Regions from separate parts of the Bacillus sp. 41-22 genome, predicted to be linked through region 1. Evidence: a T-box and tRNA genes for the amino acid it is inferred to sense, from the RefSeq annotation. Region 1 holds a T-box; the other regions hold tRNA genes.

What was found. The T-box of region 1 lies ahead of metG (methionine--tRNA ligase). A T-box ahead of a tRNA ligase gene usually reads a tRNA of that ligase, here a tRNA-Met.
Region 2: it has a tRNA-Met gene. The T-box ahead of metG (methionine--tRNA ligase) is inferred to sense a tRNA for this amino acid. The anticodon was not compared.
Region 3: it has a tRNA-Met gene. The T-box ahead of metG (methionine--tRNA ligase) is inferred to sense a tRNA for this amino acid. The anticodon was not compared.

The regions. Positions count from the first base shown of each region.
Region 1 is NZ_CP084035.1:4,804,244-4,811,599, forward strand. It holds gene LCF45_RS24840 (response regulator transcription factor) at 1-367, shown strand, start outside; gene LCF45_RS24845 (sensor histidine kinase) at 345-1,784, shown strand; gene LCF45_RS24850 (EamA family transporter) at 1,923-2,825, shown strand; gene metG (methionine--tRNA ligase) at 3,021-4,655, opposite strand; T-box leader at 4,706-4,976, opposite strand; gene LCF45_RS24860 (class I SAM-dependent methyltransferase) at 4,940-5,908, shown strand; gene LCF45_RS24865 (methyl-accepting chemotaxis protein) at 6,322-7,356, shown strand, end outside.
Region 2 is NZ_CP084035.1:253,283-260,638, reverse strand. It holds gene LCF45_RS01510 (ABC-F family ATP-binding cassette domain-containing protein) at 1-1,547, shown strand, start outside; gene tsaD (tRNA (adenosine(37)-N6)-threonylcarbamoyltransferase complex transferase subunit TsaD) at 1,961-2,977, opposite strand; gene rimI (ribosomal protein S18-alanine N-acetyltransferase) at 2,977-3,420, opposite strand; gene tsaB (tRNA (adenosine(37)-N6)-threonylcarbamoyltransferase complex dimerization subunit type 1 TsaB) at 3,434-4,126, opposite strand; gene tsaE (tRNA (adenosine(37)-N6)-threonylcarbamoyltransferase complex ATPase subunit type 1 TsaE) at 4,107-4,580, opposite strand; tRNA gene LCF45_RS01485 (tRNA-Asp) at 4,755-4,830, opposite strand; tRNA gene LCF45_RS01480 (tRNA-Met) at 4,834-4,910, opposite strand; rRNA gene rrf (5S ribosomal RNA) at 4,923-5,038, opposite strand; rRNA gene LCF45_RS01470 (23S ribosomal RNA) at 5,141-7,356, opposite strand, start outside.
Region 3 is NZ_CP084035.1:58,377-65,732, forward strand. It holds gene spoVT (stage V sporulation protein T) at 1-113, shown strand, start outside; gene LCF45_RS00310 (putative polysaccharide biosynthesis protein) at 345-1,946, shown strand; gene mazG (bifunctional methyltransferase/pyrophosphohydrolase YabN) at 1,959-3,419, shown strand; gene LCF45_RS00320 (RNA-binding S4 domain-containing protein) at 3,434-3,709, shown strand; gene yabP (sporulation protein YabP) at 3,789-4,076, shown strand; gene yabQ (spore cortex biosynthesis protein YabQ) at 4,073-4,726, shown strand; gene divIC (cell division protein DivIC) at 4,723-5,082, shown strand; gene LCF45_RS00340 (S1 domain-containing RNA-binding protein) at 5,170-5,655, shown strand; tRNA gene LCF45_RS00345 (tRNA-Met) at 5,815-5,888, shown strand; tRNA gene LCF45_RS00350 (tRNA-Glu) at 5,902-5,973, shown strand; gene spoIIE (stage II sporulation protein E) at 6,235-7,356, shown strand, end outside.

The DNA.
Region 1 (7,356 bases):
AAAACCGTTCCATTACACCGTATTTATAAAACGTGTAGAAGCTGTATTAAGAAGGGCAGCAACAAAGGAAGCAGAAGCTGCAACTATACTACAATTCCATGAATTGATGTTAAATTCTACAGCATATGCCGCTTATGTTCATGGTAATCAAATTGAATTGACTACAAAAGAATTTGAAATTATATATACTTTACTGCAAAATCGGGGAAAAGTACTATCAAGAAGTGATTTGTTGAATAAGGTATGGGGCTATGAACATTATGGTGATGTGAGGGTTATAGATACACATATTAAAAACTTACGAAAAAAATTAGAAATTCCTTATATTAAAACGGTGAAAGGCATTGGCTACAAAATCGAATCTTAGCAAAGACAACATCACCAAAAATATATTCATCAAAACCTTATTATTTTGTATTCTATTATCACTTTGTCTTTATCAAATTATTTATTTTCTAGCCTCAAATTACGATAAAGATCGTTTGAAAGCTTCTGGAACGCAAACTGCGGAACAAGCGGAATCAGACAAACAAAACGACCAAAGTAAAACAAAGCAAAATAAAGCTGTGTCAGAGAGTAGCATCTCTAATTTTCAATCTTCTCAAATAGACATGAAAACACTCTCTACAGCCATCAATCATCTTTTGCAGCCTAGCCAAACTGCAAAAGCAAAAGAACATGCACAAAATATTCCGGGGAAAAGTAACACAACGTCTTCACTTACAGAAGCGGAAAAGCAAGTTACTAACAATGATGCCTTACATACACAAAATGCAGCAAGTAAAGCAAATGATACACATGATAATCCAAAGTTAACAGATGTGTTGCAGCAGTTAGCTCCACATATTGGGGCGACAATGCTTGCATTATCTCTGCTTGGATCTTTAATCTACGCAAAAATAATCGCCAAACCTTTCCGATATATGAGCGATGCTTTAAAAGATATTATGAATCTTGATTTCTCAGATAAAAAGCTACTTAACAAAAATATAGATCAAACAGATTTTAATTTGCAAGTAGCTGCCTCACAAGTACCTACTATTGTGAAAAATTTACATGAAAGCAATCAAGATTTAAGAAATGAACTCAAGAAGGAACAACAGTTAGAACAATCTCGTAAAGAATTTATGTCTATGATATCCCATGAATTAAAAACACCAATCGCAGCCGTTATGGGACAACTCGATGGCATGATTCACGGAATTGGCGCTTATAAAGATAGAGATAAATATTTAAAACGTTCATATGAGATGATGCAAGATATTAACATATTAACGGAAAAAGTGTCAGAATTATCCAAAATACAAAACCCTCAATTTAAACCAAATTTAAAAGTTATCTCATTAACTAATATTATTGAGGACGTTATAAAGAAAGTAGATTATTTTGTATCTGTAAAACAATTAAATGTTCAATCTAACATTAAACAAGATGTACAAATTTTAGCTGATCCTAAATTTATGCAAACTGCTATTTTTAACATTATTTCAAATGCAATTCATTATACAATTGACCATCAGCATGTATATATAAAACTTTATGAAAAGCCAAACGGTTACGCATTAGAAGTATTAAATACAGGTTCTCAAATTGATGAAGATAAACTTGCCCATTTATTTGAACCATTCTATCGCGCAAATCCTGACAAACATGGCTTAGTACAAGGTAGTGGTCTTGGGTTATATATTGTAAAACAAATATTAGATAAACATCAGTTTCCTTATGGAATACAAAACACACCTCAAGGTGTAAAATGCTCCATTGTATTCCCAAAAGCAATGTAAAACCTACTCTAATTTCATACCCCAAATTCATACTTCGTATGAATGGCGGAATTTTGTAGAGTATCTTACTCTGTTTCGTTCGCCCGTTATCCTTATTTGGATAGCGGGCGTTTTTTATTATTTAAAAGGAGGATTTTTATGGAGAAGTTTAAGTATTCGTTACTAGTTTTATTCGGTGCTTGTAGCTACGGCGTACTTTCAACTATTTTTAAACTCGGATTCATCGACGGATTTTCCGCACACCAACTACTAGGAGGGCAATATGTCTTCGGATGGATTGGACTACTTTTACTCGTTCTGTTCTTTTCACGTCATAAAGTATCAAAAAAACAATTCTTTTCGTTACTAACAGTCGGCACAACAATGAGTATGACAGGTATTTTCTATGCTATTTCCGTAGAAGAATTGCCAGCCTCTATCGCTGTCGTTTTACTCTTTCAGTTCACTTGGATTGGTGTAGTCATCGAAGCGATTGCCAACCGGACATTCCCAAGCCGTGAGAAAGTTATATCTATTATTATTTTATTTACTGGTACATTGTTTGCTGGTGGAGTATTTGAAGGTCTTGGACAAAACTTTTCTACGAAAGGTATTATTTTCGGACTATTAGCTGCCGTCTCTTTCTCATTCTATGTATTTGTAAGCGGGCGCGTTGCTACAGATGTTCCGCCTTATACGAAAAGCTTTCTTATGACAACGAGTGCTACTCTTATTGTATGCTTATTTTTCCCGCCTACCTTTTTAACGGACGGCGCTTTACAAGCAGGCCTATGGAAATATGCTTTCTTCCTTGGACTGTTCGGGGTTATTATACCTGTCATTTGTTTTTCAATTGGGGTACCAAAAGTCGGAACGGGACTTGGTACAATATTAGGTGCAGCTGAATTACCAACAGCAATTATCGCTTCTATTACACTTGTTCATGAAGTTGTATCGCCAATGCAGTGGATTGGTATTGTGGTTATATTACTCGGTATTTTCACACCACAACTACTTACTGCTAGGAAAGAAAAAAAACATAATCGTGTGCATAGTGCGTGACAACATCAACTTGTATATAAATGTGAATAAAGTTACGATATGTTAAACTTTATTACTACCTTCAAAATAACATATGATATTGCGGCTATTATTCTCGTAATCCTTGCTGTGCTTTTCTTTTTGAAAGATAAGAAAGAGGGTTATACAGCATAACAAAAGACCTTTCATTTATTTGAAAGGTCTTTTCCTTATATTTCACTTTACCGCTCCATATAACTTCTCTACCTCATGTACAATTTGTTTTACATCGATTCGCTCAAATAATGGCTGCACATTATCAATTCGGTTTGGCAACGTATTTTGAGGTTCCCAATTTACTTTAACACTCGATAATGTATTTCTAACTCTTTCACTTGAAAACGGTAAAAATGGTTCAAGCAGTTGTGCAAAGTTTGCTATTAGGTAAACACAATTATAAATTGTTTCCTCACATGAAACTGGGTCGTCTTCTCTTTGTTTCCAAGGCTGCTTTTCATCAAAGTATTTATTTGCAAAGCGTACTGCATCAAATATTGTTTCTAGTGCCACCTTAAATTTAGTTTGTTCAATCGCCTCTCCTACACTTTTATATAATCCTTCTACTTTATCTTTCAGCTCTACATCAATACTTCCCTTCGGTACAGTACCACCATAATATTTTTCAATAAACTTTAATGTCCGGTTCACAAAGTTCCCGTATGCACCTAACAATTCACTATTATGACTGTAAATGAATTCACGCCATGAAAAATCAGTATCACGATTTTCTGGTGCGTTAACTGTTAAAAAGTAACGAATAGAATCGGGATTGTAGCGTTCTAATATGTCAGGCACCCATACTGCCCAGTTTTTACTTGTCGATAATTTTCTTTTTTCTACTGTTAAATACTCATTCGAAACGATATGACGCGGGATCGCTTCTTCTCCTATTCCAAGTAATACCGCTGGCCAAATGATTGAATGAAACGGAATATTATCCTTACCATGTACATAATATGTTTTCGCTTCTTTATCCCAAAACTCTTGATCATCTTTCCCTGTTTCTTCAGCCCAATTTTTACTCGCCGAATAATATCCTGTCACTGCTTCAATCCATACGTAAATTTTCTTATCTTCATATCCTGCCACTGGAATTGGTACCCCAATTGGTAAATCACGTGACACTGCCCTATCTTGTAATCCTTCCTTTAAATATCTCTCTGTTAATTGAATTGCATTGTCGCGCCATGTTCCTTTCTGCTTTGCAATTTCTACGGCCTCTTTAATTTGCTGCTGAAATTTATGCAATGCAAAATAGAAATGCTCTGTTTCCTGTACTGATGGCGTACTACCACATAACTTACATTTCTTTTCTAACAAATCGAGTGGATCTAAAATAGCGGAACAAGCATCGCATTGATCGCCCCTTGCTGCTTCATGACAATGCGGACAAATACCTTCTACATATCGATCCGGTAAAAATTGCGTACACGTTTCGCAATAAGCTTGTTCAACTACTTTTTTATAAATATAACCTTCTTCTAATAGTCGCAAAAAGACTTTTTGAACAGTTTCATGATGATGCTCGCTATCTGTACGTGTATAGCAATCATAAGTAAAACCAAGGCTACGAAAACATCGCTCAAACTCTTCGTGATACTTATCAGCAATTTCTTTCACCGTCACACCGTCTTGCTTTGCTCTAATTGTAATCGGTGTTCCATTACAATCACTTCCTGAAACATACAACACATGCTCACCTTTTGCCCTGTAATAACGTGCTAAAATATCTCCTGGTAACAAACTAGCAATGTGTCCAAGGTGTAACGAACCATTTGCATACGGCCAAGCGCCTCCAATAAAAATACTCATCTTATATTCCTCCTTTAAAATATAAAAAGCCCCGCCCTTATCTTAAAAAAGATAAGGGCGGGGCTGTATAAACAGTCGCGGTACCACCTTATTTCGTCAGTCATTCGCATAACTAACCTTAACAAGTACGGAGCTATATGCTCTTATACTGTGGTTTTGATAACGAGTACCAACTCTCGTCGCCGCCTATTATTATCATTTGATAAGTTCAGGACGAAGCTCAAAGGCCATTGTTCAAATGAATATTCTTGCTTCTTCTCAGCTACCGAAGCTCTCTGGAAAGAATGATTCCATTCTACTTTTCCTTTTCAACGCTTTTATGTATAAAACGTATTTTACGACTTAACAACAGAAAAATCAAACTTTTATTCAAAAAAACAGGAAATCCTACTCATTCACCGAATAACTATACGTTCACAAAAGGAGTGATAAAATTGAATCAAAAACAACTAAGTACTATTAATGAAAAAAGCTGGAACGCAGCTGCTTATGAAGCTTGGACAAATCGCCACGGGGCGCCCGAGGATTATGCGAAAAAGCTCATGGAAGATCCCGTGCGCGAGGTAAATCATTATTTACCTTACATACAATCTCCAAAAGGAAAGCGTATTATTAATTTACTCGGATCAAAAGGAAATAAAGCAGTTGCTCTTGCTCTTTTAGGAGCCGATGTAACAGTTGTAGACATTTCAGCAAGTAATGAAAAATACGCAACCGAACTAGCCGAAGCTGCTGGTGTCTCTATCCAATACATCGTCTCTGATGTACTGGATGTAAATCTTTCCGAATCATTTGATGTCGTATTGCTGGAACTTGGTGTACTTCATTACTTTTTAGATTTAAAACCACTCTTTCAAAAGATTGCTAACTTACTTAAACAAGATGGAATGCTTATCCTTCGTGACTATCATCCTATTTACACTAAATTATTAGGTGTAGATCATCCATCATTTCGGGCCAATGGAAATTATTTCGATGAAGAATTGATTGAAGATGATGTTGCTTATAGCATTCTTCTTACAGAATCGCAGAAAGAATCATTACCGAAGACAAGCATACGCCGCTGGACGTTAGGAGAAATTGTTACAACACTTGCGGAAGAACGTTTTAAAATTGAAAAGCTAGTTGAAGAACACGGGTCTCATCAAAGGTGGGTTTTCCCTTCTACTTCACCCGAAGGAATTGAAGAACGTATACCAGGTCTATACACATTAATTGCGACAACATGCAAAAAAGGATCCCTTCACGGATAGGATCCTTTTTTTGCATGCTTACGCATATAAGTTGAGGTTGGAGATTACCATAATTCTGTAGAATAGGACACAAGATATTTCAACATTCGTCTCTGACTTACGTCGTCAAAAAGGGGTATGACCAACATAACGAAGAGTAATGTTCAGTTGATAGTGATAATCGTTATCAACTAATTAGAAGTATACAGGATGTTATTTCAAATTACAATACCATTTCTGATTTTTATTTATGAATTTTTTGATATACAAATGTATACATTTTAAGAACATTTAATCACATTAATATGCCATATTCCATTATCTGCTATAATTTTCATTGAACAGATTAGTAACTTCTTAATTATGTTTTTATTAGTTTCGTTCTCAATATTTATAAATTACAATAAATAGTTTTTAAAAAGGTAGGGGTAACAATGAAATATGTTAGCATTCGAAAAAAACTACTGTTCACACTCTTAAGCATTTCTTCCTTATTTAGCATTGCTCTTATTGTTATTCTTTCATTCGCGATGAATCAAGCAAGTGAAATCGAAACATTAAAGAATGATGTATCGAAAAGAGCAACGATTTTAAAAGAACGTGGCGATTGGTTCCAAGCGCAAGTCGCTGGTTTACAAGAATATTTACTATCACATGACCAAAAAGGATTGGATAAATTCAACCGGGAAGGAAAAAAACTAGCTGATACTAGGGAGAAAGTAACAAGTGATAAAAAACTCCCAGAAGGAATGAAAGAGGCCATTTTAATGGGAGCAAAATGGCGCAGCGTCGTAGATAATGAAGTCCTCCCTCTTGCACGGGAAGGAAAATGGGATGAAGCATCCAAAATTGCTCTTGCTCAAACAGATTATGTAAATGATCTTTTAAGTCGTTTTACTAAATATGCAAATGAAGAAAATGACAAACGGGACGTATTAATTGCTGACGTAGAGTCTTCTTCATCCCTTATTCAATATATTATTTTCTTCTCACTCATTACATGTACATTAACGTCTATTCTATTGGCATGGTGGTTCTCTGGTAAACTCGTTAAACCGATTCGACAAATTGATGCGAAGTTAAAAGAATTAGCTTCTCAAGATGGCGATTTAACCGCTAGATTACACGTAACGAGTAAAGATGAAATTGGTGACATCGCAAATTCCTTTAATCAAATGCTTGCTAACTTACAGCGTATAATAAAGCAAGTTCAACAAACATCAACAAGTGTAAAAGAAGCTTCTGAAAATGTGTTTATCGAAACAACTGCTTCTATGGAAAATACCGCAAAAACTAAAGAGACTATGAGTGCTCTTGAGCACAATATTCGTTCACAAGTTTCTAGCATTGAAGAAAGTTCAACCGCAATGGATGATATGGCAACGAGTGTTCAGCGCATTGCACAAGCTGCCTCTTCTGCCGCTAGCCTAGCTGTTACAACTTCTGAAAAAGCAGATGATGGAAATAAA
Region 2 (7,356 bases), 710 kb from region 1:
ATTATGACCAATTACAATTAGATTATAAAGATCAAGGCGGCTATCAGTACGAAGCGGATATACGCTCAATTTTAAGCGGTCTTGGCTTCCCAGTTGAAACGCATCAGACGAAAATTTCCACATTAAGTGGTGGACAAAAGACTCGATTAGCTCTTGGGAAATTATTATTAACTAGACCAGACTTACTTATTTTAGACGAACCTACAAACCATTTGGACATCGAGACACTAACATGGCTTGAACAATATTTACAAGGCTATCCTGGCGCGATTTTAATCGTTTCCCATGACCGTTATTTCTTAGATAAACTCGTTACACAAGTATACGAAATTTCTAATAAGGAAAGCCGACGATTTGTTGGTAACTACAGTAAATATTTAGACTCAAAATCAGCTCTATACGAGCAAGAAATGAAGCGTTATGAAAAACAACAAGATGAAATTTCTAAACTGGAAGACTTTGTACAAAAAAATATAGCTCGTGCATCTACGACAAAACGCGCTCAAAGTCGCCGTAAACAATTAGACAGAATGGAAGTATTAACTAGACCATTAGGCGATTCTAAATCAGCTTCCTTCCACTTCGATATTGAAAAACAAAGTGGAAATGATGTTTTACAAGTGAAAGATGCAACTATTGGCTATTATCAGGAACCGATTATTGAACATGTAAATATGCGCTTAACTCGCGGTGACAGTGTTGCCTTAGTTGGGCCAAACGGAATTGGAAAATCTACATTATTAAAATCCATTGTGAATAAGTTACAGCTATTACATGGAAACGTTGCTTTCGGGTCAAACGTATCTGTTGGTTATTATGATCAAGAACAAGCCAACTTAACATCTTCGAAGCGAGTTTTAAATGAATTATGGGATGAATATCCATTGCAGCCCGAAAAAGAAATTCGCACTATACTAGGCAACTTTTTATTCACAGGGGATGATGTACTCAAACCAGTATCTTCTCTTAGTGGTGGACAAAAGGCTCGACTAGCTCTTGCAAAACTTATGATGCAAAAATCCAATTTATTAATTCTCGATGAGCCAACAAACCATCTTGATTTAAATAGTAAAGAGATTTTGGAGAATGCTTTAATTGATTACCCAGGTACTCTTCTATTCGTCTCTCATGACCGCTACTTTATTAATCGCGTAACGACAACCGTTGTTGAGTTATCAACAGAAGGTGCACAAGAATATTTAGGTGATTACGATTATTACGTTGAAAAGAAAAATGAAATGATTGAACGTGCGGAACTAGAGCAAGAAGATGAAGTACCTGTTCAAAAAGTGGTGGCACAAGAAAAATTAAATTATCTCGAAGAAAAAGAACGTAAACAGTTAGAGCGTCAACGTACTCGAAAAATTGAAGAACTGGAACAAAATATCGTAGGCTTAGAAGAAGAAATTGCTACGTTAGAAGACCAACTTTGCTTACCAGAAATATATGCAGATTATGAAAAGGCTAGTGAAATTACAACTAAAAAACAAACACTGCAAGAACAGCTTGAAGCTTGTATGGCAGAATGGGAAGAACTGCATATATAAGAGAATTTAAAAGAGGAGGATGTCTCATAAGTCGGGCTTTTTGACGAGATGACCTCCTTTTTATTTTCTGTTTTGGAATCAATACCATAATAAATGAAATTATACAAACCATTCGACAAGGATTGACAATAGTAGCACCTTATATAATAAGAGGAGGATGTTTCAAAATGTTTTTTGGACATCTCTTTGTTTTTTATTTCCCAAAAAAGAATTTCTTCAAAGGTCAGACTTCCTCTATGTTATCCACAAGGTTATACACATATCCACCTTTATAATATAAACTTTCAAATAACTTTTCCACATTATCCACAACTAGATAAAAAGTTATACACATTTTATGTACACAAAAAAACCCAAATTATCAACAGATAATTCGGGTTTTATCCACAAGCTGTGGTTAATTTTGTGTATAACTATGCTTCAATATCTAATCCTGGATTTGCATTTAAAGCTAATGTAGCGCGTTTTCCTTGTTCGTATGCAATTGTACCTGCAGCCGCAATCATCGCTGCATTATCTGTGCATAAAGATAGAGGAGGAATAATTAGCTCTATATTTTCTTTTTGTGCAAATTCTGCTGCTAAACGTGCACGAAGCCCTTTATTAGCAGCTACTCCACCAGCAAGAAGCACTTGTTTTACATTATAAGCATCTGCTGCACGAGACGCTTTCGTTACAAGTACATCTATTACACTTTCTTGGAAACTTGCTGCTAAATCTTCTGGTGCAATTTCTATACCGCGCTGTTTTGCGTTATGCACAGTGTTGATAACTGCTGATTTCAATCCACTAAAGCTGAAATCATACGAATCAGGTTCTAGCCACGCACGAGGCAAATCAATTGTTGGTTTTCCTTCATGCGCAAGGCGATCAATATGAGGACCACCTGGATAAGGCATTGATAATGTACGAGCTACTTTATCGTAAGCTTCTCCTGCCGCATCATCTCGCGTTTCACCAATCACTTCAAATGAACCATGTTCTTTCATATAAACAAGCTCCGTATGTCCACCGGATACAACAAGCGATAGTAACGGGAATTGTACTTCTTTTACTAAACGATTCGCATAAATATGACCAGCAATATGATGAACACCAACTAGAGGGATATCATGAGCAAAAGCCACAGCTTTCGCTGCATTTACACCTATTAAAAGTGCTCCGACTAAACCTGGTCCTTCTGTTACAGCAATTGCATCAATATCCTCAAAAGTGATATTCGCTTCTTTTAAAGCTTCTTCTAACACAACTGTGATTTCTTCTACATGATGACGGGATGCAATCTCTGGTACAACTCCGCCAAAACGCTTATGACTTTCAATTTGCGATGCAACGACATTCGCAATGATTTCCGTTCCATTTTTAACAACTGCTACAGCTGTTTCATCACAGCTTGTTTCAATACCAAGTATAATCGTATTTTTTTCCATTATATATTCACCCACATTACAAGACCATCTTCCTGATTGTCTGCATAGTATCGTTTACGAATCCCACCATTTTGAAATCCGTATTTTCTGTATAACTGCTTTGCTACTTCATTTGACATGCGTACTTCAAGTGTCATTGTTTTTACTCCTAAACCTTTCGCTTCGGAAATGACTTCTTTTAATAAGGCATCCCCTAGCTTTTGACCTCTGTATTCCGGCAGGATAGCTATATTTGTTACATGTGATTCATCAATAATTATCCACAATCCACAATATCCAATTACGAGACCATCTTTTTCTAGCACGACATAATGTGCATGTTCATTCACCTCTAATTCACGGTGAAAGGCATCTGCAGTCCAAGGGGTTGAAAAAGATGCTTCTTCAATAGCTACAATTTGAGCAATATCATCGAGTGCCATCTTTCTAAATATCATATCCATCTTCTGTAGGCCCCTATTGTTTTTGACTTTCTAACCATTTTGTTTCAGCTTCAGCTAAACGAAGATAGCTAGGAACAAACGTATGCACGTCTTGTTCTTCTTTTTGTAATCCTAAAAATGCTAATTCACTTGGTCTTGGGTTATTCTTAGTGAACGGAGCAAATACAGCTTGATCACCTAAATATTCTACAATTGTTTCTTTATGCAATTTAACATCGTTACCAATAAATAAAACAGGCTGTTCTTTATCTTTTAACATTTGCAACCAGTCAACAATAAGAATAATTCGGTCTTCTTCTATTGAAGTTATACGCTCTCCTTCATATGTATATAACCCCGTGTAAATTTGACCACGTCGGCCATCAAATAAAGGACAAATTAGTCCATTAAAATTAGTACCATTTGCAGCCACCACTTCCAAACTTGATACACCTACAATTGGTATTTGAAGTGACCAAGCTAATGTTTTTGCCGCTGTCACACCTATACGAACACCTGTATATGATCCCGGTCCAGCTGCTACAACAATTTTAGTCAATTCTTTCGGTTTTACACCGCATTCTTTTAACAGTTTCTCTACAGCTGGCATAAGACGTACAGAATGGTTTTTTGTTAAATTTGTAATGATTTCCCCAATCACGTTCCCTTCCTCAATAAGGGATACACCCATTACGTAATTTGAAGTATCAATTGCTAGTACTTTCATCTTGTAATAGCTCCTCACATAATCTAATATAGCGATCTCCAATTGGCTCGAGTACAATTTTTCTTGTATCATCTCCAGCATGGAATAAACTAATTTGCAACTTCTCATTCGGTAAATATGCTTCTATTAAATGAGCCCATTCTACTACTGTAATCCCTTCACCATAGAAATACTCATCAAATCCTAAATCTTCTTCACTTTCCGCTAAACGATACACATCCATATGATATAGCGGTAATCTTCCTTTATATTCTTTAATAATATTGAAGGTAGGACTATTTACGACTCTTTTCACTCCAAGACCTTTTGCTAGTCCTTTTGTAAAAGTCGTCTTGCCAGCTCCAAGATCACCTTCTAAAATAATTACATCTTTTTCCTTTACAAGTCTCCCTAATTTTTCTGATAATCGCTGGGTTTCTTCGGAAGATTTTGTTGTTATTTCATATTTACTCACAGACTTCACCTACTTTACTCACAATGTTCTCTGCTCTTTATTATACAGGTTTTAAATATATAAAAAAGTCCTTAGGAGTTTTCCTAAGGATAGTTTGACTGTCTTTATTAGTTTTTTGTTAAAACAAATAAAAAAATACGAAACAACTTGTTTCGTTCTTTTCTTTATATAAAATGGCGGTCCCGACCGGGGTCGAACCGGCGATCTCCTGCGTGACAGGCAGGCATGTTAACCACTACACCACGGGACCATTTGGTTGCGGGGACAGGATTTGAACCTGCGACCTTCGGGTTATGAGCCCGACGAGCTACCGTACTGCTCCACCCCGCGATGATATAAATAGCCTGGCAACGTCCTACTCTCACAGGGACAAGGTCCCAACTACCATCGGCGCTAGAGAGCTTAACTTCCGTGTTCGGTATGGGAACGGGTGTGACCTCTCTGCCATCATTACCAGACTATATTCATTTAAGACAAGAATCATCATAACTCATTCGACATTTAAAGTCAATAAGTTTTTTATATTCTCTCAAAACTAGATAACATTAGCTTCATATTATATGGTTAAGTCCTCGATCTATTAGTATTCGTCAGCTCCACATGTCACCATGCTTCCACCTCGAACCTATCAACCTGATCATCTTTCAGGGATCTTACTAGCTTACGCTATGGGAAATCTCATCTTGAGGGGGGCTTCATGCTTAGATGCTTTCAGCACTTATCCCTTCCGCACATAGCTACCCAGCTATGCCCTTGGCAGAACAACTGGTACACCAGCGGTGCGTCCATCCCGGTCCTCTCGTACTAAGGACAGCTCCTCTCAAATTTCCTGCGCCCACGACGGATAGGGACCGAACTGTCTCACGACGTTCTGAACCCAGCTCGCGTACCGCTTTAATGGGCGAACAGCCCAACCCTTGGGACCGACTACAGCCCCAGGATGCGATGAGCCGACATCGAGGTGCCAAACCTCCCCGTCGATGTGGACTCTTGGGGGAGATAAGCCTGTTATCCCCGGGGTAGCTTTTATCCGTTGAGCGATGGCCCTTCCATGCGGAACCACCGGATCACTAAGCCCGACTTTCGTCCCTGCTCGACTTGTAGGTCTCGCAGTCAAGCTCCCTTATGCCTTTGCACTCTACGAATGATTTCCAACCATTCTGAGGGAACCTTTGGGCGCCTCCGTTACACTTTAGGAGGCGACCGCCCCAGTCAAACTGCCCACCTGACACTGTCTCCCGGGTCGATGAGACCCGTAGGTTAGAATTTCAATACAGTCAGGGCGGTATCCCACCAGCGCCTCCACCGAAGCTAGCGCTCCGGTTTCAATGGCTCCCGCCTATCCTGTACAAACTGTACCAAAATTCAATATCAGGCTACAGTAAAGCTCCACGGGGTCTTTCCGTCCTGTCGCGGGTAACCTGCATCTTCACAGGTACTATAATTTCACCGAGTCTCTGGTTGAGACAGTGCCCAAATCGTTACACCTTTCGTGCGGGTCGGAACTTACCCGACAAGGAATTTCGCTACCTTAGGACCGTTATAGTTACGGCCGCCGTTTACTGGGGCTTCAGTTCAGAGCTTCGCTTACGCTAACCCCTCTCCTTAACCTTCCAGCACCGGGCAGGTGTCAGCCCCTATACTTCGCCTTACGGCTTCGCAGAGACCTGTGTTTTTGCTAAACAGTCGCTTGGGCCTATTCACTGCGGCTTTCCGTTAAGAAAGCACCCCTTCTCCCGAAGTTACGGGGTCATTTTGCCGAGTTCCTTAACCAGAGTTCTCTCGCACACCTTAGGATTCTCTCCTCGCCTACCTGTGTCGGTTTGCGGTACAGGCACCTTTTATCTCGCTAGAAGCTTTTCTTGGCAGCGGGGAATCAAAGACTTCGCTCCATAAGGAGCTTCCCCATCACAGCTCAGCCTTCACGATAAGCGGATTTGCCTACTTATCAGCCTAACTGCTTGGACGTGCACAACCAATCGCACGCTTCTTCTATCCTTCTGCGTCCCTCCATTGCTCAAACGATAAAGAGGTGGTACAGGAATATCAACCTGTTGTCCATCGCCTACGCCTGTCGGCCTCGGCTTAGGTCCTGACTAACCCTGAGCGGACGAGCCTTCCTCAGGAAACCTTAGGCATTCGGTGGACGGGATTCTCACCCGTCTTTCGCTACTCATACCGGCATTCTCACTTCTAAGCGCTCCACCAGTCCTTCCGGTCTGACTTCACTGCACTTAGAACGCTCCCCTACCACTGATACCATTGGTATCAATTCGCAGCTTCGGTGGTGTATTTAGCCCCGGTACATTTTCGGCGCAGAGTCACTCGACTAGTGAGCTATTACGCACTCTTTAAATGGTGGCTGCTTCTGAGCCAACATCCTAGTTGTCTAAGCAACTCCACATCCTTTTCCACTTAATACACACTTTGGGACCTTAGCTGGCGATCTGGGCTGTTTCCCTCTTGACTACGGATCTTATCACTCGCAGTCTGACTCCTAAGGATAAGTCATTGGCATTCGGAGTTTGACTGAATTCGGTAATCCGATGAGGACCCCTAGTTCAATCAGTGCTCTACCTCCAAGACTCTTACACTTAAGGCTAGCCCTAAAGCTATTTCGGGGAGAACCAGCTATCTCCAGGTTCGATTGGAATTTCTCCGCTACCCACACCTCATCCCCGCACTTTTCAACGTGCGTGGGTTCGGGCCTCCATTCAGTGTTACCTGAACTTCACCCTGGACATGGGTAGATCACCTGGTTTCGGGTCTACGACCA
Region 3 (7,356 bases), 520 kb from region 1:
GAGATCCAATCGGAGCTGTCGTTATCTTCTCTAAAGAGGCTATTATAAGTGAAGTAGAGCATAAATCAGTAAATACAGCTGCAAGCTTTTTAGCGAAACAAATGGAGCAGTAGCGAAGTGTAATTTCTATAAGTAGCAATCTTTCCTAATTATGATATTTCTATTTGAGAAATTAACTATTTGGAGATATAAGTATATTGAACGAAGGTAGCGCTTTGCTACCTTTTTTCATTGAATATTTTTGCTGTTGAAAGAAGTCAGTGAATGTAAGGAATATGAAGGAGAGCCAGTTTTTCTTTGTGATATAATACGAGGGGTGAGAATAGAAAAAGGAGTTTTCTTGTATGGAAGCGAAGAAGTACCAAGCCTTTTGGCGTGGGGCTATTATATTAACAATCGCAAGTTTTGTTACGAAGGTATTAAGCGCTTTTTACCGTATTCCATATCAAAATATAGCGGGTGATGTTGGTTTTTATATTTACCAACAAATTTATCCGTTTTATGGATTTTGTTTGATTTTAGCTACTTATGGGTTTCCCATTATTATTTCAAAAATGGTCGCAGAAAGATTAGAACGAGGAAAACAAAAAGAAGCAGAAGAAATTATTTGTGTATCTTTTTGGTTTTTATTAGGAATTGGATTTATAGGATTTTTCACATTATTCTTTGGGGCCGAAACAATTGCATCGGCTATGGGCGATATACATTTAGATAAATTATTACGTGTTATTTCGTTTTCATTCCTACTAATGCCATTTTTATCTGTAGCGAGAGGATATTTTCAAGGTTTCAATAATATGATGCCGACGGCTGTTTCGCAAGTAATTGAACAAACGATTCGTGTTTCTATTATTGTATTTTTATCACTATTCCTTATTGCTCATGGATTTGATTTATATACAGTTGGTGCGGGTGCCATGCTAGGTTCAATTGCAGGCGGGCTTATTGGGATTATCGTACTTTTACTTTATATGCGTCATGATTTCCATGCTATTTTCTTCAAAAGATGGAAGGGAATTAGAAATAAAAAAGGGATTGTTCGAATCCTTTTTTGGCAGGGATTAGCGATTTGTGTTAGTAATTTAGTCCTTATTTTTATACAAATGGCGGATTCTATTTCCTTGTATACTTTGCTTATTCGTGCGGGAGAGCAAGTTGAAAATGCAAAGGTACTAAAAGGTGTTTATGATAGAAGTATCCCGCTTATGCAATTAGGTACTGTTGTGACAACTTCTTTCTCATTGTCACTTATTCCTATTATTACAGCGGCGAAAGAAAGAGGAGATCTTTCATTTATTCAAGAAAAGGTAAAGTTAGCAATGAAAATAACATTTGTTATTGGATCTGCAGCTGCTATTGGATTAACTTGTATTATTCAACCTACAAATATTATGTTGTTTGAAAATAGTGATGGATCAGATGTGTTATCGATTTTATCTTTATCTATTTTATTTAGTTCATTGTCAATTACAACTGCTTCCATTTTGCAAGGAGTGGGACAAACATTAAAACCAGCAATATTCGTTGTATTTGGAGGTTGTTTGAAGTTAGTTTTAAACTATATATTAATGCCGTATTTTGGTGTAAAGGGAGCTGCAATTGCAACTTTAGTTGCGCTTATTGTAATTGCCTTGCTAAATAGTGTGTTACTTATGCGAGCTGTATCGGAGCCGCTTATTGATAGGCGGAATATGTTAGGTGTAGCTATTAGTGGTATCGGTATGGGGTTTGTATTAATAATCTTTATGCGTATGTTACGAATGTCCGGATTAGTAATTGATACAGGACATAGAGGAATTGCGACGCTTGAAGCGCTGTTAGGTGTAGCTATCGGTGGATTAGCATATATGTTTTTAATTTTAAAATTACGTGTATTTACAAAAGAAGAATTAGGAAACGTTATGAAACAAGAGAAAAAAGAAGGTTCATTGAAGAAGAGTGGATAGAGGTGACTGGTTGTGAGTGGAATCATTACTATTTTAGGATTAGGTGCTGGTGAGTTAGATCAGTTAACAATGGGTGTATATCGAAAGATAAAAGAAGCAGACCATATGTTTGTTAGAACGAAGGAGCACCCAGTTATAGAAGAATTGGAGAAAGAAGCTATAAAGTATACGGCCTTTGATAATGTATATGAGGCACATGATACATTTGAAATCGTATATGAAACAATTGCGAATACATTGCTAGAACAAGCTAAAGGCGCAGAAATTATTTATGCTGTTCCAGGTCATCCGCTTGTAGCAGAAAGAACAGTTCAGCTACTTTTGGAAAAAGGAGAAGCAGCAAATATTGAAGTGCGAATTGAAGGTGGACAAAGTTTCCTTGATCCGATGTTCGCAAGTCTAAAAATTGATCCGATTGAAGGGTTCCAATTAATTGATGCTACATCATTTGAAAGAGGACAATTAGAATTACGTCAACATTTAATCTTTTGCCAGGTGTATGATGCATTCGTTGCTTCAGATGTGAAGCTAACGTTAATGGAGATTTTGCCAGATGATTACGAAGTGTATATCGTAACAGCTGCAGGGACTTCATTCGAGCAAGTGAAAAAGGTATCGTTATACATGTTAGATCACGAAACAGAATTAAATAATTTAACGAGTGTGTATGTACCGCCAGTTAAGGAACGTGCGTCCTTATATCAGCAATTTGATGTGCTTAGAGCAATTATTGCTGATCTTCGTGGACCGAATGGTTGCCCATGGGATAAAAAGCAAACTCATCAATCCTTAAAGAAATACTTAATTGAAGAAGCGTATGAAGTGCTAGAAGCAATTGATGAAGAGGATGATGATCATTTAGTAGAAGAACTAGGTGATATATTATTACAAGTTATGCTTCATGCCCAAATTGGAGAGGATGAAGGTTGGTTCTCTATAGATGATATTATTCGGACTTTAGCTGAGAAAATGGTTCGTCGTCATCCGCATGTGTTTGGGGATACGGATGTAAATAATGCTGATGAAGTGATTGCAAATTGGGAAGAAATTAAAAAACAAGAAAAGGGATTCGTGAAAGAATCTGTTTTAGCGGGTATTCCAAAAAGCTTGCCACAACTAATGCGTGCTTATGAAATTCAGAAGAAAGCTGGAAAGGTTGGATTTGATTGGGTTGATGTGCAGCCGATGATAGAGAAGGCCTTAGAAGAATGGCAAGAATTCCAACAAGAAGTTGTAAACATGGATGAGAAAAAGATGCTAGGTGAATTTGGTGATTTACTATTTGCATTTGTGAATATAGCTCGTCATTATAAATTAGATCCAGAAGAAGCGCTACGTTCAACTAATGAGAAATTTATGGATCGCTTTTTATACATGGAAGCAAAAGTAGCTGAAATGAATAAGGAAATGCAAGATTTATCATTAGAACAGTTAGATATTTTATGGGAAGAGGCAAAACAAACAGAGCGTTAATAGGGGGATTTGATATGCGTCTAGATAAATTTTTGAAAGTATCACGTTTAATTAAAAGAAGAACATTAGCAAAAGAAGTGTCTGACCAAGGAAGAATTTCGATTAATGGCCAAGTGGCAAAAGCGAGTTCAGATGTGAAGGTAGAGGATGAATTAACAATTCGTTTCGGGCAAAAAATAGTAACTGTGAAAGTAAATGAATTGAAAGAAACAACTAAAAAAGAAGATGCAGCAAACATGTATAGTCTCGTTCGTGAGGAAAAGGTGAAAGCGGAAGAAGGCTTGTTCTAAAATAGGTTAGCCCTTCATACATTACTATTAGCTAGTATAAAGCTATGGGGGGATTTTCGTGAATAATGGTTACTCACCTATGTCTTCTAATCAACAAAATGTTTCGGTAGAGCATGATATTATTATGCGTGGCAGGCGTGTAATTGATATTACCGGTGTAAAGCAGGTAGAGAGTTTTGATAGCGAAGAGTTTTTACTCGAGACTGTAATGGGTTTTTTAACAATTCGTGGTCAAAATTTGCAAATGAAGAATTTAGATGTAGAAAAGGGTATTGTATCAATTAAAGGGAAAGTTCATGAAATGCTGTATATTGATGAGAACCAAGGGGAGAAAACTAAAGGCTTCTTTAGTAAGCTATTTAAATGAGCCTAACAATTCAGTTGTATACAATGCTTTCGATGATTGGAATGGGTGCTTGGATTGGTGCTTCTTTAGATACATACCAACGGTTTTTAAAGCGCCAAGAGCGTAAACGTTGGCTTGTATTTATACATGATATACTATTTTGGATTGTCCAAGCATTATTCGTTTTTTATGTATTACTGCGTGTAAATGAAGCCGAACTACGTATATATGTATTTTTGGCGTTACTATGTGGTTTTGCAGCATATCAAAGCTTATTGAAAGCACTATACATGAAGATGTTAAATTTTCTCATCTATATTTTTGTACAAACAACACAATTTTTTGTTCGAATTATACAGCTACTCATGATAAAACCTGTTATTATTATAGCACAGCTATTTATTGCATTTATATTATTCTTATTTCGTATACTGCTTTCAATTGGACATGTGTTATGGAAAATGGTGATTTGGATATTACTTTTCATATGGAAAGTTTTTTTCTCGCCTGTTCGGTTTATTGCTTCGCTCATATGGAAACTTCTCCCTAATCGTGTTAAACTTTTTATAATGAAGCATGTAGGGTTCCTGCAATATGTAGCAAAATTGAAGGGACATATCTTCCAATTATGGGTGCGTATAAAAAAGAAGTTAGGGGGACCTCGGAAATGAGGGAACTAAGACAAAGAACAATCGACAAACAGAGTCCAAATCCTGTTAAAGAACATATAATACAAACGGATGAGAACAGGAAGCGACTTTATCGCCGTTTAGCGGTTTTTCTTGTCTTTGCTTTTACAATTATTGCTAGTATTAGTGTGACGTTTTATCAACAAAACAGTTCCATTAAAGCAAAAGAAGCAAAAGTTAAGGACATGAAAAAAGAACTGGATTCATTAACGAAAAAAGAAAAGAATCTAAAAGATGAAGTTCAAAAGTTGAATGATGAAGAGTACGTTTTAAAGATTGCTAGAAGGGATTATTTCTTCTCCGGAAAAGGGGAGATAATTTTTCCTGTTTCTAAGTAGAGTATGTCTTATTGACACTGTATTTTAGGATTATATATAATAAAGTAAAATTTGACTTTTTAACCACTAAGGAGGAGCATTTTTTTTATGTCAATCGAGGTAGGCAGCAAGTTACAGGGTAAAGTAACAGGTATTACAAATTTTGGGGCTTTTGTGGAGCTGCCAGAAGGCTTAACAGGTCTTGTTCATATTAGTGAAGTTGCTGATAATTATGTGAAAGATATTAACGATCACTTAAAAGTAGGCGACCAAGTAGAAGTAAAAGTTATCAATGTTGAAAAAGATGGCAAAATTGGCCTATCTATTAAGAAAGCGAAAGAACGTGAAAAAACAGAAGGAGATCGTCCACGCGGTGAATACCAACGTGGTGGTGATCAACAACGTTCTGGACGTCCACAACGTAATAATCGTTCTTCCAACAGAGATAACCGCGGTGGCGGTAACGAACGAGCTCCAAAAGAAACATTTGAGCAAAAGATGGCACGCTTTTTAAAAGATAGTGAAGATCGTTTAACTTCTTTAAAGCGTAACACAGAATCTAAACGTGGTGGCCGTGGCGCACGTCGCGGATAATAAGTCCGTTTAATTCTTAACATATAGAGAGGTACCCAGAGTAATTACTCGGGTACTTTTTTATGTGAGAGAATATATTTTTAAAAAAGTTTTTGAGATGTATTGACTTTAAAATATATCTGATGTAATATACTAATTGTCCGTTAAATACGACGACATGGCGGTGTAGCTCAGCTGGCTAGAGCGTACGGTTCATACCCGTGAGGTCGGGGGTTCGATCCCCTCCGCCGCTATATTTAATTTAACGGCCCGTTGGTCAAGTGGTTAAGACACCGCCCTTTCACGGCGGTAACACGGGTTCGAATCCCGTACGGGTCATCTAAAAAGATCATGCAAATTTGCATGGTCTTTTTTTGTTAAATATAAATTAAGACGTACAATACTTCTACAAAATCACCCTATATTTTCTGAACATTCTTTCAACTCACTTTAAATAAATTAAATACTATGTATATATGTAGATTTATTTCGAATAAAAAGTCGAACGATTATAAAAGTCAAAACTGTTGTTTTGACAAAAAAACCAATAATCATCTTTTATAATAACAGTAATTAAACTATGCAGGTGGTGTTAAAAATATGCCTAAAGCAGGAAGGAATACTATGAATACAAGTGCATTGGCGATGAATGAAAGTCAGCTTGGAACAATAAAGTGGACGAGTAAGTTGCGAATGAAGTTTGAAAAAGTTTTCTTTAGATGGGGATTCATTATTGCTGTTATTGGTTTTCTTTTGGGACGAGCATATATATTAACAAACATTTTACCGTTTGCATTGCCGTTTTTTGCTGCTGTTTATGTTATGAAGCGAGATAAAATGCCGCTCGCGTTCTTAGCCCTAATGGGGGGAGCACTTTCAGTTTCAATAGATAATTTATTTTTTACTTTTGCATCTATCTTTACCTTCTTTATTTATAATATCTTCTTTAGTCGGTTTACACGTAAAACTGTTGGACTTGTACCATTCCAAGTATTTATCTCCGCATTAACCGCACATTTAGTTGTTGTATATTTTGCACAGCAAACCGTCACCATGTATGATCTGCTCGTCAGTACGATCGAAGCGGGGCTTAGCTTCGTATTAACGATGATATTTTTACAAAGTGTTCCGCTTTTAGTGGAAAGGAAAGGGAAGCAACAAGCGTTAGAAACAGAAGAAATTGTTTGTTTAATTATATTACTAGCATCTGTTTTAACGGGCACAACGGATTGGTTTGTTTATGATGCTTCTATTCAACATATTTTCACTAGATATTTAGTATTAGTATTTGCCTTTATTGCAGGGGCAGCTACAGGGTCCACGGTAGGAGTTGTCACTGGGTTAATATTAAGTTTAGCAAATGTGGCGAGCTTGTCTCAACTTAGTCTCCTTGCCTTTTCAGGATTGCTTGGGGGATTGTTAAAAGAAGGGAAGCGTATAGGAGTTAGTTTAGGTTTATTAATTGGTACAAGCTTAATTACATTATATGTAGACAAGCAAACAAGTATTGTAACAACTTTAATTGAATCTGGTGTAGCGATTGTTTTCTTCTTATTAACACCGAAGCTTGTTATGGATCGTATTGCTAAATTTATGCCGGGTACACAGGAACATTCACAGGACCAACAACAATATTTAAGAAGAGTGCGCGATGTTACAGCAAACAAAATCAATCAATTTGCTAATGTATTTGCTGCTTTGTCTAATAGCTTTTCTGTATAC